DNA from 4 places in the Streptacidiphilus albus JL83 genome. Region 3 is predicted to be linked to each of the others. Evidence: riboswitches for the same ligand, from Rfam matches in the RefSeq annotation. Region 3 holds a riboswitch; each other region holds the start of a gene.
What was found. A riboswitch is a leader RNA that binds a small molecule or an ion and turns the genes downstream of it on or off. The one in region 3 is predicted to bind cyclic di-AMP.
Positions count from the first base shown of each region.

Region 1: it holds a riboswitch for cyclic di-AMP, as region 3 does, so the genes downstream of both, BS75_RS19670 (M23 family metallopeptidase) here and BS75_RS16530 (LysM peptidoglycan-binding domain-containing protein) in region 3, are expected to answer to the same signal.
Region 2: it holds a riboswitch for cyclic di-AMP, as region 3 does, so the genes downstream of both, BS75_RS44435 (C40 family peptidase) here and BS75_RS16530 (LysM peptidoglycan-binding domain-containing protein) in region 3, are expected to answer to the same signal.
Region 4: it holds a riboswitch for cyclic di-AMP, as region 3 does, so the genes downstream of both, BS75_RS47080 (glycoside hydrolase family 16 protein) here and BS75_RS16530 (LysM peptidoglycan-binding domain-containing protein) in region 3, are expected to answer to the same signal.

Region 1 is NZ_JQML01000001.1:4,558,475-4,561,672, reverse strand. It holds gene BS75_RS19685 (undecaprenyl-diphosphate phosphatase) at 1-138, shown strand, start outside; gene BS75_RS46735 (thioredoxin family protein) at 287-934, shown strand; gene BS75_RS19675 (VOC family protein) at 1,000-1,422, shown strand; cyclic di-AMP (ydaO/yuaA leader) riboswitch at 1,579-1,732, shown strand; gene BS75_RS19670 (M23 family metallopeptidase) at 1,745-2,773, shown strand; partial or broken gene BS75_RS43435 (hypothetical protein) at 2,807-3,117, opposite strand.
Region 2 is NZ_JQML01000001.1:4,079,335-4,082,532, reverse strand. It holds gene BS75_RS17570 (MFS transporter) at 1-1,206, opposite strand, end outside; cyclic di-AMP (ydaO/yuaA leader) riboswitch at 1,427-1,580, shown strand; gene BS75_RS44435 (C40 family peptidase) at 1,565-2,617, shown strand; gene BS75_RS17560 (ABC transporter permease subunit) at 2,709-3,198, opposite strand, start outside.
Region 3 is NZ_JQML01000001.1:3,836,328-3,839,525, reverse strand. It holds gene BS75_RS16535 (cytochrome P450 family protein) at 1-1,147, shown strand, start outside; cyclic di-AMP (ydaO/yuaA leader) riboswitch at 1,329-1,483, shown strand; gene BS75_RS16530 (LysM peptidoglycan-binding domain-containing protein) at 1,487-2,281, shown strand; gene eno (phosphopyruvate hydratase) at 2,462-3,198, shown strand, end outside.
Region 4 is NZ_JQML01000001.1:7,135,284-7,138,481, forward strand. It holds gene BS75_RS31400 (methyltransferase domain-containing protein) at 1-12, shown strand, start outside; gene BS75_RS47080 (glycoside hydrolase family 16 protein) at 336-1,541, opposite strand; cyclic di-AMP (ydaO/yuaA leader) riboswitch at 1,547-1,717, opposite strand; gene BS75_RS31410 (DUF3311 domain-containing protein) at 2,033-2,392, shown strand; gene mctP (monocarboxylate uptake permease MctP) at 2,389-3,198, shown strand, end outside.

The sequences.
Region 1 (3,198 bases), 720 kb from region 3:
TCGGTCGCCGCCTTCGTGGCCGGCTACGTCGCGGTGCGCTTCCTGACGAAGTACTTCGAGACCCGGACGCTCACCCCGTTCGCGATCTACTGCACCCTGGCCGGCCTCGGCAGCATCGCCTACCTCTCGCTGACCTGAACCGGCTCGCACCGGTGCGCCCCTGGCTCACCCGCACGGGTGATTGCCGCGCGGCGGCTGGACGGTCGGCCCCGCCCCGCCCGGCGGGCCTGCTCGAATGGGTCCGAGGGGCGGTCCTCGCCCCGACCCGGACGAGGGAGGGCCCGCCGTGACCGGCCGCGGACTGCTCGGGACGCTGGCGCTCGCCCTGGCCGGCTCGCTGGCGGCCTCGGCGCTGGCCGGCTGCACCACCGTGGCCGGCACCGGACGCCCCCGGCCCGGCTCCGGCCCGGCCGCGTCCCGCTCCTCCTCCTCGGACGGCAGCGCCGACGACGCGCACCGGGCGGGCGGGCCCGGCTACCTCGGCGTCGCCCGGCCGTTCCCGCCGCTGCCCACGGTCACCCCCGCGCCGGTGCCCGACAGCTACAACCCGGCGGCGGACGCCCCGGCGGCCGTCGCCTCGGCCCTCGCGGCGGCGAAGGCGGACGGCCGGCCGGTGCTGCTGGACTTCGGCTCCGCCTGGTGCGAGGACTGCCAGGCGCTGTCCGCGCTGCTGGAGAACGTCGGCGTGCACCAGGTGCTGTCCCGCAACTACCACCTGGTCACCGTGGACGTCGGGCACTTCGACCGGAACACCGACCTGGCCGGGCGCTACCTCCGGCTCAGCGCCGTCGGCATCCCGGCGCTGGTCGAACTCGGCCCGGACGGCCGGGTGCTCAACTCCGGCACCGGCGGCGTGTACGCCGACGCCCGCGACCTCAGCGCCGACGCCCTGGCCGGCACCCTGGTGAACTGGCTCTACACGACCGGGGGCTGACGGATTTCGGCCTCCCACGTGCACGGACCTCCCGCAGCGGGGCGCTCCGGGGCTAGCGTGGCCCTGTGGCGACGAGTGCGGAGACCGACACGGACAGCGGAACAGGTGCGGACACGTATCCGGGGCCGGTCGTGGGCCTCGGCATAGGGCGGCTGGACGAGATCGTGGTCGACTGCGCGGACCCCGCGCGGCTGGTGCGGTTCTGGGCGGCGCTGCTCGGCGGGAGCCCGGTGGACCGGGCCGGCGACTGGTCCTACGTGGACCCGCCGGGAGGACAGCCCCGACTCGCCTTCCAGGCCGTGCCGGAGGGAAAGCCGGGCCGGAAGAACCGGCTGCACCTGGACATCGACGTGGCCGACATCGCGCTGGTGCGCGCGGCCCTGCTCCGGATCGGGGCGGTGGCTGTGGGCGAGGTCCAGCGGGACGCGGAGGGCGCGTTCCAGGTGATGCTCGATCCGGAGGGGAACGAGTTCTGCCTGGTCCGCTGAGTCCGGACCGGACGAACCCGGACGCCTCGAATACGGACAAAGGCCGCAGACGGTGCGTCAAGTCCCAGCTGGCTCCCCGAACCACTTGGAATCAACCGCCTCTAGGATTAACGTTTGATAACGCAGCACGAAGTTCTGCTGTTCGACGAACGGCGTCGTGCGCTGTCGCCTAATCCTGCTGGCCGTCACTTCCCGTGACGGCCGGGAGCCGGGGAACCACGTATCTGGGGTGAATCGGCCGTTCGCGGCCGTAGGGGACCTTCCTCTCCGAACCCGTCAGCTAACCCGGTCGGCGTGAGGGAAGGAAAGGAGTACGCCGGCCGTGGCGTCGTACCAGTCCGCTTGGGCACCTGTACAGACCGAGGTGCCGCAGCGCCCCGCCGGGATCGCTTCCGGCACCGTCCTCGGACTCGCGGCCATGGCCGCCGTCGGCGCGACCGGGGCGATCGGCCTCGCGGCCCCCGCCAGAGCGGCGACCGTCAGCGACACGCTGACGCTGAGCAACAAGGGCACGGTGAGCGTGGCCGACCACAGCAACGACGCGCTGCCCGCCGGGGCCACCGCCGTCGGCAGCCGACTGCTCGACCCGGGCACGGCCCTGGCCGAGCGGATCCGGACCCAGTCCGCGCAGCAGCGCGCCGACGCGGACGACGCGGCCCGTCGTCAGGCCGCCGCCGCAGCGGCGGCGAAGGCCGAGGCCACGGCCAAGGCCGAGGCCGAGGAACGGGCGCAGGCAGCGGCCCGGGCCGAGGCCGCGGCGCAGGCGGAGGCGGAGAGCCGGGCGGCACAGCTGGCCGCGGAGCAGGCCGTCCAGCACGAGCAGGCGCTCCGGGCCGAGGCCCTGGCCCAGGAGAACGCCCAGGCGGCGGCCCGGGCAGCAGCGCAGGCGGAGGCCCGGGCGGCGGAGCAGGCGCGCGATGCCGAGGCGGAGCAGGCGCGGAGCGCCCAGGACCTCGGTGAGCTGGTCGTCCCGGTGCCGGGCGCGGTGCCCGGGGCCGGCTTCGGACAGTCCGGTTCCTACTGGTCGCACCTCCACACCGGTCTGGACCTCGCCGCCGCCACCGGCACCCCGGTCGTGGCCGTGGGCCGGGGCACGGTCACCTCGGCCGGCTGGGCCGGGGCCTACGGCTACCGGATCGTGGAGACCCTGCCCGACGGCACCGAGATCTGGTACTGCCAGCTCTCCTCGATCGGCGTCGGCGGCGGCGAGGTGACGGCCGGTCAGCCGATCGGCCGGGTCGGCGCGACCGGCAACGTCAGCGGCCCGCACCTGCACCTGGAGGTCCGCCCCGGCGGTGGCGAGCCGGTCGACCCGTCCGTCTGGCTGGCCGAGCACGGCCTCGGTATCTGACCCGGCCGCTGCTGCTCCCCGAAGGGCCCCGGCTCAGCGGGGAGCGACCCGGCGGTCCGCCACCGCCCAGGACGCCACGGCCACGCCGCTCGCGACGGTGAGCACCGACGGCCAGGCGCCGAGCTTCTTGGCCAGCGGGTGCGAGCCGGCGAACGCGGCGACATAGAGCCCCGCGAGTGCGGCCGTCGCGGCCGGACCGGCGGCCCGCTGCCACTGCACCGCCGCGACCGTCCCGGCGGCGAGCAGTGCCGCGCCGCCGAGCTCGCGCTTCTTCGTCGCCGGGCCAGGCCGAAGCCGCCGATCAGCCCGCTCGCGGCGACCAGGGACGAGGGAATGCGTGCCATCGTTGTTCGACCTCCGGGGACGGGTGGGGCGTGCGGGCTCCGGACCCGGTGGTCCGGATCCGCTCCCAGCACCCTAACCCG
Region 2 (3,198 bases), 240 kb from region 3:
CCCGGCCGTGGCCAGCGACATCGCCGGGGCGAAGATCAGGCCGAGGCCGAGGCCGAGCACCAGCAGCGGCGGCATCACGTCGGCGGCGTAGGTGCTGTTCAGGTCGAGCCTGGTGAGCCAGGCCATCGCGCAGGCGCCGAGCAGCATGCCGACCGGCACGATCGGCTTGGCGCCCAGCCTGGGCACCAGCTTGTTGGTGGCGGTGACCGAGGTGACGATCATCACGGCGACCATCGGCAGGAAGGCCAGTCCGGTCTTGACCGGCGAGTAGAGCAGCGACTGCTGCAGGTAGTAGGTCAGAAACAGGAAGACCCCGAACATCCCGGCGCCGGCCAGGAACATCGCCAGGAAGGACGCGCCCCGGTTCCGGTCGAGCACCACCCGCAACGGCAGCAGCGGATGCGGCGTGCGCGTCTGCCACCAGGCGAAGACGGCGAGCAGCAGCACCCCGGCGGCCAGGAAGCCCCAGGTGCCGACGGAGCTCCAGGAGTGGGTCTCGGCGTTGGAGAAGCCGTAGACCAGCCCGAACAGGCCCAGTGAGACCACGACCGTGCCGGGGATGTCCAGCTTGGGCGGGTCGGCCGGCCGGCCGGCGTGCAGCAGCCGGACCGCGCCGATGATGGCGAGCACGGCCAGCAGCAGGTTGACGTACAGGCACCAGCGCCAGTCCAGGTACTCGGTGAGCAGCCCGCCGAGCAGCAGGCCGACGGCGCCGCCGGTGCCGGCGATGGCGCCGTAGATGCCGAACGCCTTGGCGCGCTCTGCGGAGTCGGTGAAGGTCGTCGTCAGCAGGGAGAGTGCGGCGGGCGCCAGCAGCGCGCCGAAGGCCCCCTGCAGGGCGCGGGCGATGACCAGCACCTCGAAGCTGGGCGCGGCCCCGCCGATGGCGGAGGCGACGGAGAAGCCCGCCAGTCCGATCAGGAAGACCCGCTTGCGGCCCACCAGGTCGGCGATCCGCCCGCCGAGCAGCAGCAGGCTGCCGAAGGCGAGGGCGTAGGCGGTGACGATCCACTGGCGGTTGCCGTTGCTGAAGCCGAGGTCCTTCTGCGCGGACGGCAGGGCGATGTTCACGATGGTTGCGTCGAGCACCACCATCAGCTGGGCCAGGCCGATCACGGCCAGCACCCACCAGCGGTGGTTCTCGCCCCGGCCGTCGGGGGCGAGGCTCTTGGACGTTGTCCCGGGGTCTGCTGCCGTACCTGTCATGGTCGGTGGCTCCCATCCCTTTATATATGGACAACAACGACATTAGGTCTGCCTTGTCACGGCAGCATCTGGGCAGCCGAAGCCCTTTTTATTCCGGTTTGTATGTGAGTAGGCTCACACCGAGTTGTAGTTTCAAGCACAATCTGCCTAGCGTTCGGTCCGTTCGCACTTATGCGGAACCAACGCCTCCGGAACGCCGAGTCCTGCCGCCGGAGGCTGTGGCACATCGGCACCGCACCACGGCAGGGGCGGGGGAACCAGGTAAGTCGCCGCGATCTCACAGTCGCGGCTTGGGGTGAAGCCGTGCTCAGCACGGCCGGGCAACTCCAGCCCGAATCCGACAGCTCACCTCGCAGGCGTGGGAGAGGACCGCTTCAACATGCTGCCTTCGAGCACCCATGAGACCAACGGCCGTACCGGTTCCACCGCCGGCACCGGTCGCCACCGGGCCGTCAAGGCCCGGCGCACCACCAAGCAGCGCCTCTTCGCCGGTGTCGGCCTCGCCGGCATCGTCAGCCTCGCCGTTCCGATGATCACCGCCAACACCGCCTCCGCCACGGCCCCGGCCGCCGCTCCTGCCTCCGCCCCGGCGACCGCCCCGGCCGCCGTCGCCGCCCCCACCTCGGCGAGCGGCACCCGGGCCGCCGACACCACCACCGCCTCGTACTACACCGTGCTCGCGGGCGACTGGCTCTCCACCATCGCCGCCGACCACGACGTCAACGGTGGCTGGCAGCGGCTCTACGCCCTCAACCGCTCGGTCCTCACCCAGGGTCCGGACCTGATCTACCCGGGCGAGCGCCTGGCCCTGTCCGGCCGCACCGCCGCGACCGGCGCCACCACCTCCTCCGACACGGTCTCCGGCAGCGCGAACCTGGACAGCTCCAACTCCGGCTCCGGCTCCAGCTACAGCGCCGGCAGCTCCAACTGGTCCGCCTCGGACAGCTCCTCCAGCTCCTCGTCCGACAGCACCACCAGCAGCACCAGTGCCCCGGCCGCCACCACGACCACGACCAGCACGAGCAGCAGCAGCTCCTCGACCGCGAGCAGCAGCGGCATGGCCGCGGCCATCGCCTTCGCCCAGGCGCAGGTCGGCGACGCCTACGTCTACGGCGGCACCGGCCCGAACACCTGGGACTGCTCGGGCCTGACCCAGGCCGCGCTGGCCCAGGCCGGCATCAGCATCCCGCGCACCAGCGAGGATCAGGCCGCCGCCGCGACCCCGGTCTCGATGAACGCCCTCCAGCCCGGTGACCTGCTGTTCTGGTCCACCGACGGCACCGCCGCCAACGCGTACCACGTCGCCATCTACATCGGCAACGGCTCCTACGTCGAGGCCGCCAACCCGAGCGCCGGTGTCAAGATCGACACCATCAGCGACTACGCCCCGACCTTCGCGGGCCGTTTCTGACGCTCGGACAGCACCGAACAGCGCTGCGCCCCCGGACGAAGGTCCGGGGGCGCAGCGCTGTGGTGTTCCGGCAGAGGAACGGTGGGACGGGTCAGGCGTCGCGGCGCTTCAGCAGCAGGCCGGCGACCGCCAGCAGGGCCACCGCGTAGCCGGCGAAGAGGGCGAACCCGCTCCAGGGGGACATCATCGTCGGGTCCGGCACCACCGAGAGCATCGCGCTACCGGCGTTGCTGGGAAGGTAGGGAACGATGTGGGGGGCCCAGCTCGAAGGCAGCAGGTGCGCGAGGATCGGCACCACCCAGAGGATGCCGACCAGCACGGCGATGGCACCCGCCGCATTGCGGATCAGCGCGCCGAGGCCGATGCCGAGCAGGCCCACGAACGTGAGGTAGAGCCCGGTTCCGAAGACCACCCGCGCCACACCGGGATCGGTGAGGGTCACGGCCCGGTCGTAGTGGGACAGGATCGCCTGGCCGCCGTAGAACGCGCCGAGGCAGGCGATCGTCATCACGACCAGCACGACCACGGCGTAGACGATCGCCTTGGCCCACAGCACCGGCAGCCGCTTGGGCACGGCGGAG
Region 3 (3,198 bases):
CTACGGCGACGCCCGGCTGGCACTGGCCGACGCCAGGCTGAGCAAGAACCCGGTGCACCACAGCGGCGAGGGCCACCGCTCCGGCCGGGTCGGCATCCCGGGGGAGCGCAAGGCCGACCTGATGACGCATCTGCTCAACATCGACCCGCCCGACCACACCCGGCTGCGCCGGCTGGTGTCCAAGGCGTTCACCCCGCGCCGCGTCGCGGTGTTCGAGCCCCGGGTGCGCGAGCTCACCGACCGGCTGATCGACGGCTTCGCGGAGCAGGGCGCAGCCGACCTGATCCACGACTTCGCCTTCCCGCTCCCCATCTACGCCATCTGCGACCTGCTCGGCGTCCCGGCCGAGGACCAGGACGACTTCCGCGACTGGGCCGGGATGATGATCCGACACGGAGGCGGCCCGCGCGGGGGCGTGGGCCGGGCGGTGAAGAAGATGCGCGGCTATCTCGCCGAACTGATCCACCGTAAGCGGGCCGATCTCGGCGACGACCTGATCTCGGACCTGATCCGGGCGAGCGACCACGGTGAGCACCTCACCGAGAACGAGGCCGCCGCCATGGCTTTCATCCTACTATTCGCTGGCTTTGAAACCACGATCAACCTGATCGGCAACGGCCTCTACGCACTGCTCACCCATCCCGAGCAGCGGGCCCTGCTGCAGGCCTCCCTCGACCGGGGCGAGACCGCGCTGCTGGCCACCGCCGTCGAGGAACTGCTGCGCTACGACGGCCCGGTGGAGCTGGCGACCTGGCGCTTCGCCACCAGCCCGATCACCCTCGGCGGGCAGCGGATCGCCGTCGGCGACCCGGTCCTGGTGGTTCTCGCCGCCGCCGACCGCGACCCGGACCGCTTCGACCAGCCGGACCTGCTGGACCTCGCCCGCCGGGACAACCCGCACCTGGGCTTCGGCCTCGGCATCCACTACTGCATCGGCGCCCCGCTGGCCCGGCTGGAGGCCCAGTACGCCCTGGCCGCGCTGCTCCGCCGGCTGCCCGACCTCGGCCTCGCCGCCGACCCGGCCGACCTCCGCTGGCGCGGCGGCCTGATCATGCGCGGCCTGCGCCAACTCCCGGTCACTTTCACCCCGGAGACCGCCACCCCGAAGGACCCGACCCCGCCGGACCCGACCTCGCTCCAGGTGTGATCCTTCCCTCGTTTCGAAGATCGCCATTCGGGCGCCACCAGGGGGTTCCGCTACTCGGGAGGCTGTGCGGCGCCCCTGGGCGGGTTGTGGTTTCCGGGGACTTCTGCCTACCCTCCCGGCACATGTCCGGCCACACGGACACCGCCGAGCGGGACGCCGAGTCCTGTCCAGCCGCGAGGCGGACCACGAACTTCCAGATCGGGCAGGAGCGGGGGACCCAGGTAAGTCGCCGCAGCAGCCCACGTGCTGCGGCTAGGGGTGAAGGCGCGTCAGCGCCCGGGCTACCTCACGGCCCGAACCCGACAGCTCACCTCGCAGGCGTCGGAGAGGGAACCTGCCATGCTCTTTTCCGGTACCGGCCTGCACCGCAAGCCCCGTCCCAGCACCAGCAAGCGCCTCGTCGCCACCGGCGTCATAGCCGGGTCCGGCGTGGTGCTCCCGCTGATCGGCGCCACCGCCGCCTCGGCCGCCTCCGTCTCCACCTGGGACGCCGTCGCCCAGTGCGAGAGCAGCGGCAACTGGTCCATCAACACCGGCAACGGCTACTACGGCGGGCTCCAGTTCTCCGCCTCCACCTGGAGCGCCTACGGCGGCCAGCAGTACGCGTCCACCGCCAACCAGGCCACCCAGGGCCAGCAGATCGCCGTCGCGGAGAAGGTGCTCGCCTCGCAGGGCCCCGGCGCCTGGCCGGTCTGCGGCCCCCAGGCCGGGCTGACCCAGGGCGGCGCCCCCGCCGACGTCAGCACCGGTTCCGGCAGCGGCTCGTCCAGCCACAGCTCGTCCAGCCACAGCTCGTCCAGCCACAAGAGCACCGGCAGCAGCAGCCACAGCAGCGGCCGCCACGCCGGCGCGGTCTCCGGCTCGGCCGCGCTGCAGTCGTCGAGCAGCAGCTCCACCACCCACCACAGCACCACCACCCACACCACCGCGAGCAGCGACAGCAGCACCGCCTCGCGGGCGCGCCACGCCGCCGGTTCCGGCAACTACACCGTCGCCGCCGGCGACACCCTCTCCGGCATCGCCGCCTCGCACCACCTCGGCGGCGGCTGGGCGGAGCTCTACCAGGAGAACCGCTCGACCGTCGGCGGCAACCCGAACCTGATCTTCCCGGGCGAGCGGCTGAACGTCGGCTGACGAACCGTTGACGGTCCCCTGCTCACCGGATGACACCTCGGGTACACCCGCCGAGGTGAACTACCGGTGAGTAGGGGCTCCGCCTGGTGAGACGCCGGAGAGGTCCGGGTGGCCCGGGACCCGAGGGCGGCTAGGCTCAGGGGGAAGCCTTCCCCAGTAATCCCCACCAAGGAGATGCCTGTGCCGTCCATCGACGTCGTCGTAGCCCGGGAGATCCTCGACTCGCGAGGCAACCCCACGGTAGAGGTCGAGGTCGGCCTCGACGACGGCAGCACCGGGCGTGCCGCCGTCCCGTCCGGCGCCTCGACCGGCGCCTTCGAGGCCCTGGAACTGCGTGACGGTGACTCTGCCCGCTACGGCGGCAAGGGCGTCGAGAAGGCCGTCCTCGCGGTCATCGAGCAGATCGGCCCGGAGCTCATCGGCTACGACGCCACCGAGCAGCGGCTGATCGACCAGGCCATGCTGGACCTGGACGCCACCCCCGACAAGTCCTCGCTGGGCGCCAACGCGATCCTGGGCGTCTCCCTCGCCGTGGCGCACGCCGCCGCCGAGGCCAGCGACCTGCCGCTGTTCCGCTACCTGGGCGGCCCCAACGCCCACGTGCTGCCGGTCCCGATGATGAACATCCTCAACGGCGGCTCGCACGCGGACTCCAATGTCGACATCCAGGAGTTCATGATCGCTCCGATCGGCGCGGAGTCCTTCTCCGAGGCACTGCGCTGGGGCGTCGAGGTCTACCACCAGCTCAAGGCGGTGCTCAAGCAGCGCGGCCTGTCCACCGGCCTGGGCGACGAGGGCGGCTTCGCGCCGAACCTGGACTCCAACCGCGCCGCGCTGGACCTCATCGTCGAGGCCATCACCGAGGCCGGCTACGTCCCCGGCCGCGACATCGCGCTCGCGCTGGACGTCGCCGCGTC
Region 4 (3,198 bases), 3.3 Mb from region 3:
CCGTCGGCGTAGCCGCGCGGACGCCGGACCCGCGCGCCGGGCCCGCGCGCCGGGCCCGGACGCCGGGCCCGGACGCCGGGCCCGGACGTCGGGTGCAGCCCAGCGTGACCAGCCGGGCCCCCGCCGTCGGCCTCGATCACCGTGCCGGTCGGATTGGCGCCGCCACCCAGCGGCTGGTGAGCGACCCGGGGCCGGCGGCGACGACCGGCCGGTTCTTCGACCGCACCCGGGACACCCGCGCCGCCGCCCAGGCGTACGACCCCCGGGCCCGCGCCGAGCTCTGGAACCGGAGCCTCGCGCTGGTCGGCCACGCCGATCTGGACTGGGCGGAGAGGTCAGCCGTAGACGCGGACGTAGTCGGCGGCGAAGGTGATCGGCGCGCTGCCGGTCGGGGCCGGGTGGTACTCACCCGCGCTGACCGAGAGGCTGAGGATCAGGTACGCGGACCAGTTGGCGCCGACGCCGGTGCCGTCCGAGTAGACCTTGGTGCCGTTGACGTACCAGCTGACCGAGTTGGCGCCGTAGTAGGTGCCGATGGTCACCCACTTGCCCGGGGCGATCGCGTTGGCGTCGGTGTAGTAGTCCTGCGCGGGGTTCACATGGTTGGTGAGCTCCAGCAGGTTCGGGTTGTCGGGGTGGTACTCGAAGGAGTCGATCTCGCCGTTGCCGTTCTTCCAGGTCCACAGCGCGGGCCAGGCGCCGGCGGCGGTCGGCAGCTGCACCCGGGTCTCGACGTACTCGCCGGTCTTGACCTGGAAGCCCTGGGTCGAGCCCTCGGTGGTGAGCAGACCGGTGTTCCAGGCCGTCTTGCCGTTCTCCAGGACATGGGTGGAGGGCGTCGCGGTGAAGGTGGCGACGCCGTTGGCGACGCTCACGGCCGAGGGGTCCAGCCAGTCGAGCTTGTTGTCGTTCGGGTTGTGGTTGCCGTACTGGAACGAGGTGGTGGTGTCGCCGACCCAGGTCGATCCCCAGGCGATCGGGCTGCTGAAGTCGTCGGACCAGATCAGCTTCTGGCCCGCGACGGGCGAGCCGGAGGTCGCGGTCGCCGGGGGAGTGGCGGGCGCACTCGGGGTGGGCGTGGGCGTGGGGGTGGGCGTGGCCGGCGCGGTCGGCTTGGTGGTCGCGGCGGGCGCGACGGTCAGGGTGTGCGAGGCCAGGTTGTGCCAGGCGCCCGCAGTGTCCTGCCAGAAGCCGAACTCGGTGTAGGAGCCGGCGGGCAGGGTGCGGCTGCCGGTGGTGATCGAGACGCCGGCCGGGCAGATCCGGACGTTCGAGGCCGAGCCGGGGAAGTCCAGGTTGTCGCCGGCCTTGTCGCGAACGCCGACGCCCAGCGTCTTCGCGGTGAAGCAGGACTTGGCGTGAACGGTGAGGCCCGCGGTGGTGGCGACGCCGGCCGTCATCGACGTCGGGGTGAGCCGGTCCTGGGTGACGGTGGGGGCGGACGCGGTGGCGGCGACGGCCTGTCCGGCCAGCGGGACGGCGATCAGTGCGGCAGCGCCGGCGGTGGCACAGAGGCGCGCGGGTATGGCAGGGAGACGCATGTCGGTGTTCCTCGTGACACGCCTGCGAGGTGAGCTGTCGGGTTCGGGCCTGAGGAAGCCCGGCCGCCGGTGGTGCGGCTTCACCCCGAGCCGTGGGCCGCGGCGCCCTGCGGGCGGTGCGGCGACGGCGACTTACCTGGTTCCCCCGCTCCTGTCCGATTCGGTGCTCGACAGCCCGCCGGCGGGTGGACAGGATTCGGCGTCCCGGCGGCGTGGTCCGCCCACGGCGGAGTATGCAGGGTAGGCAGACGAGTCCCGCCCGGACAATGGGTTGTGCCCGGTCTCACATCGGGACGGACCGGGGCGGATCGGACGAACCACGCGGATCGGTGAACCCTTGTACGAGCATGTCGTCGGTCCGGTCGGACAGTTGGACATCCTAGTGACGTGCGCCCGTCATTGGCCTAGATTCCGATGGGCATGAACGCACGGCGGCGCCTCGGGAGAGTGCCGCCGACCGCACCCCATCGAGCACCAAGGGAGCCGTCACCATGGCCGACACCGCACCGTCCGCCCCGCTGTCCGGTCCGCCGCCCGCGCCGGCGGTCGGATTACCCGTGATCACGCCGACCCGGGTGGTCTGCGGGATCCTCCTCCTCGCTCCCTTCGTGGCCCTGTTCTGGGTCAACTCCTATGCCAGGCTGCGGCCCGCGTTCATCGGGATCCCGTTCTTCTACTGGTACCAACTGCTCTGGGTGATCGTTTCGGGCGTCTTCACCGGCGGCGCCTACCTGCTGATCCGCCGCGAGGAGGCCCGCCGCCGGGCGGACCCGCCCCCAGGGGCCGGCAACGGCAGCAGCGGCGCCGACGGCGGCACCGACGGCGCGCCGACCGAGGGGGCCGGACGATGAGCCGACTCACCATCTCGGCGGCCGGGCACACCAACGCCGTCTCGCTGACCGTCTTCATCGTGCTCTTCCTCGTGGTCACCGTCGTCGGCTTCCTCGCCGCCCGCTGGCGCCGGGCCGAGAACCCGCTCCACCTGGACGAGTGGGGCCTCGGCGGACGCGGCTTCGGCACGATCGTCAGCTGGTTCCTGCTCGGCGGCGACCTCTACACCGCCTACACCTTCATCGCCGTCCCCGCCCTGGTCTACGGCGTCGGCGCGGCCGGCTTCTACGCGGTGCCCTACACCATCCTCGCCTGGCCGCTGGTGTTCCTCTTCCTGCCAAGGCTCTGGTCGGTGGCGCGCAGCAAGGGGTACGTCACCCTGGCCGACTTCGCCCGGGGACGCTACGGCTCGCGCTACCTGGCGCTCGCCGTCGCACTGACCGGGATCCTGGCGACGATGCCCTACATCGCACTGCAGCTCGTGGGCATCCAGGCCGTGCTGGACACGATGGACATCGGCGGCTCCAGCGGCTTCGCCAAGGACCTGCCGCTGCTGCTGGCCTTCGCCGTGCTCGCCGCCTACACCTACTCCTCGGGGCTGCGCGCCCCCGCGCTGATCGCGTTCGTCAAGGACACCCTGGTCTACATCGTGGTCCTGGTCGCGGTGATCTACATCCCGATCCGGCTCGGCGGCTACGGCCAGATCTTCCACGAGTCCGCCGCGGCCCTGGCCAAGACCAGCCCCGCCACCGGAAAGCCGCGCGGTTCGCTGGTCACCGGACCGAGCGCGCAATGGGCCTACGCCACCCTGGCGATGGGTTCGGCG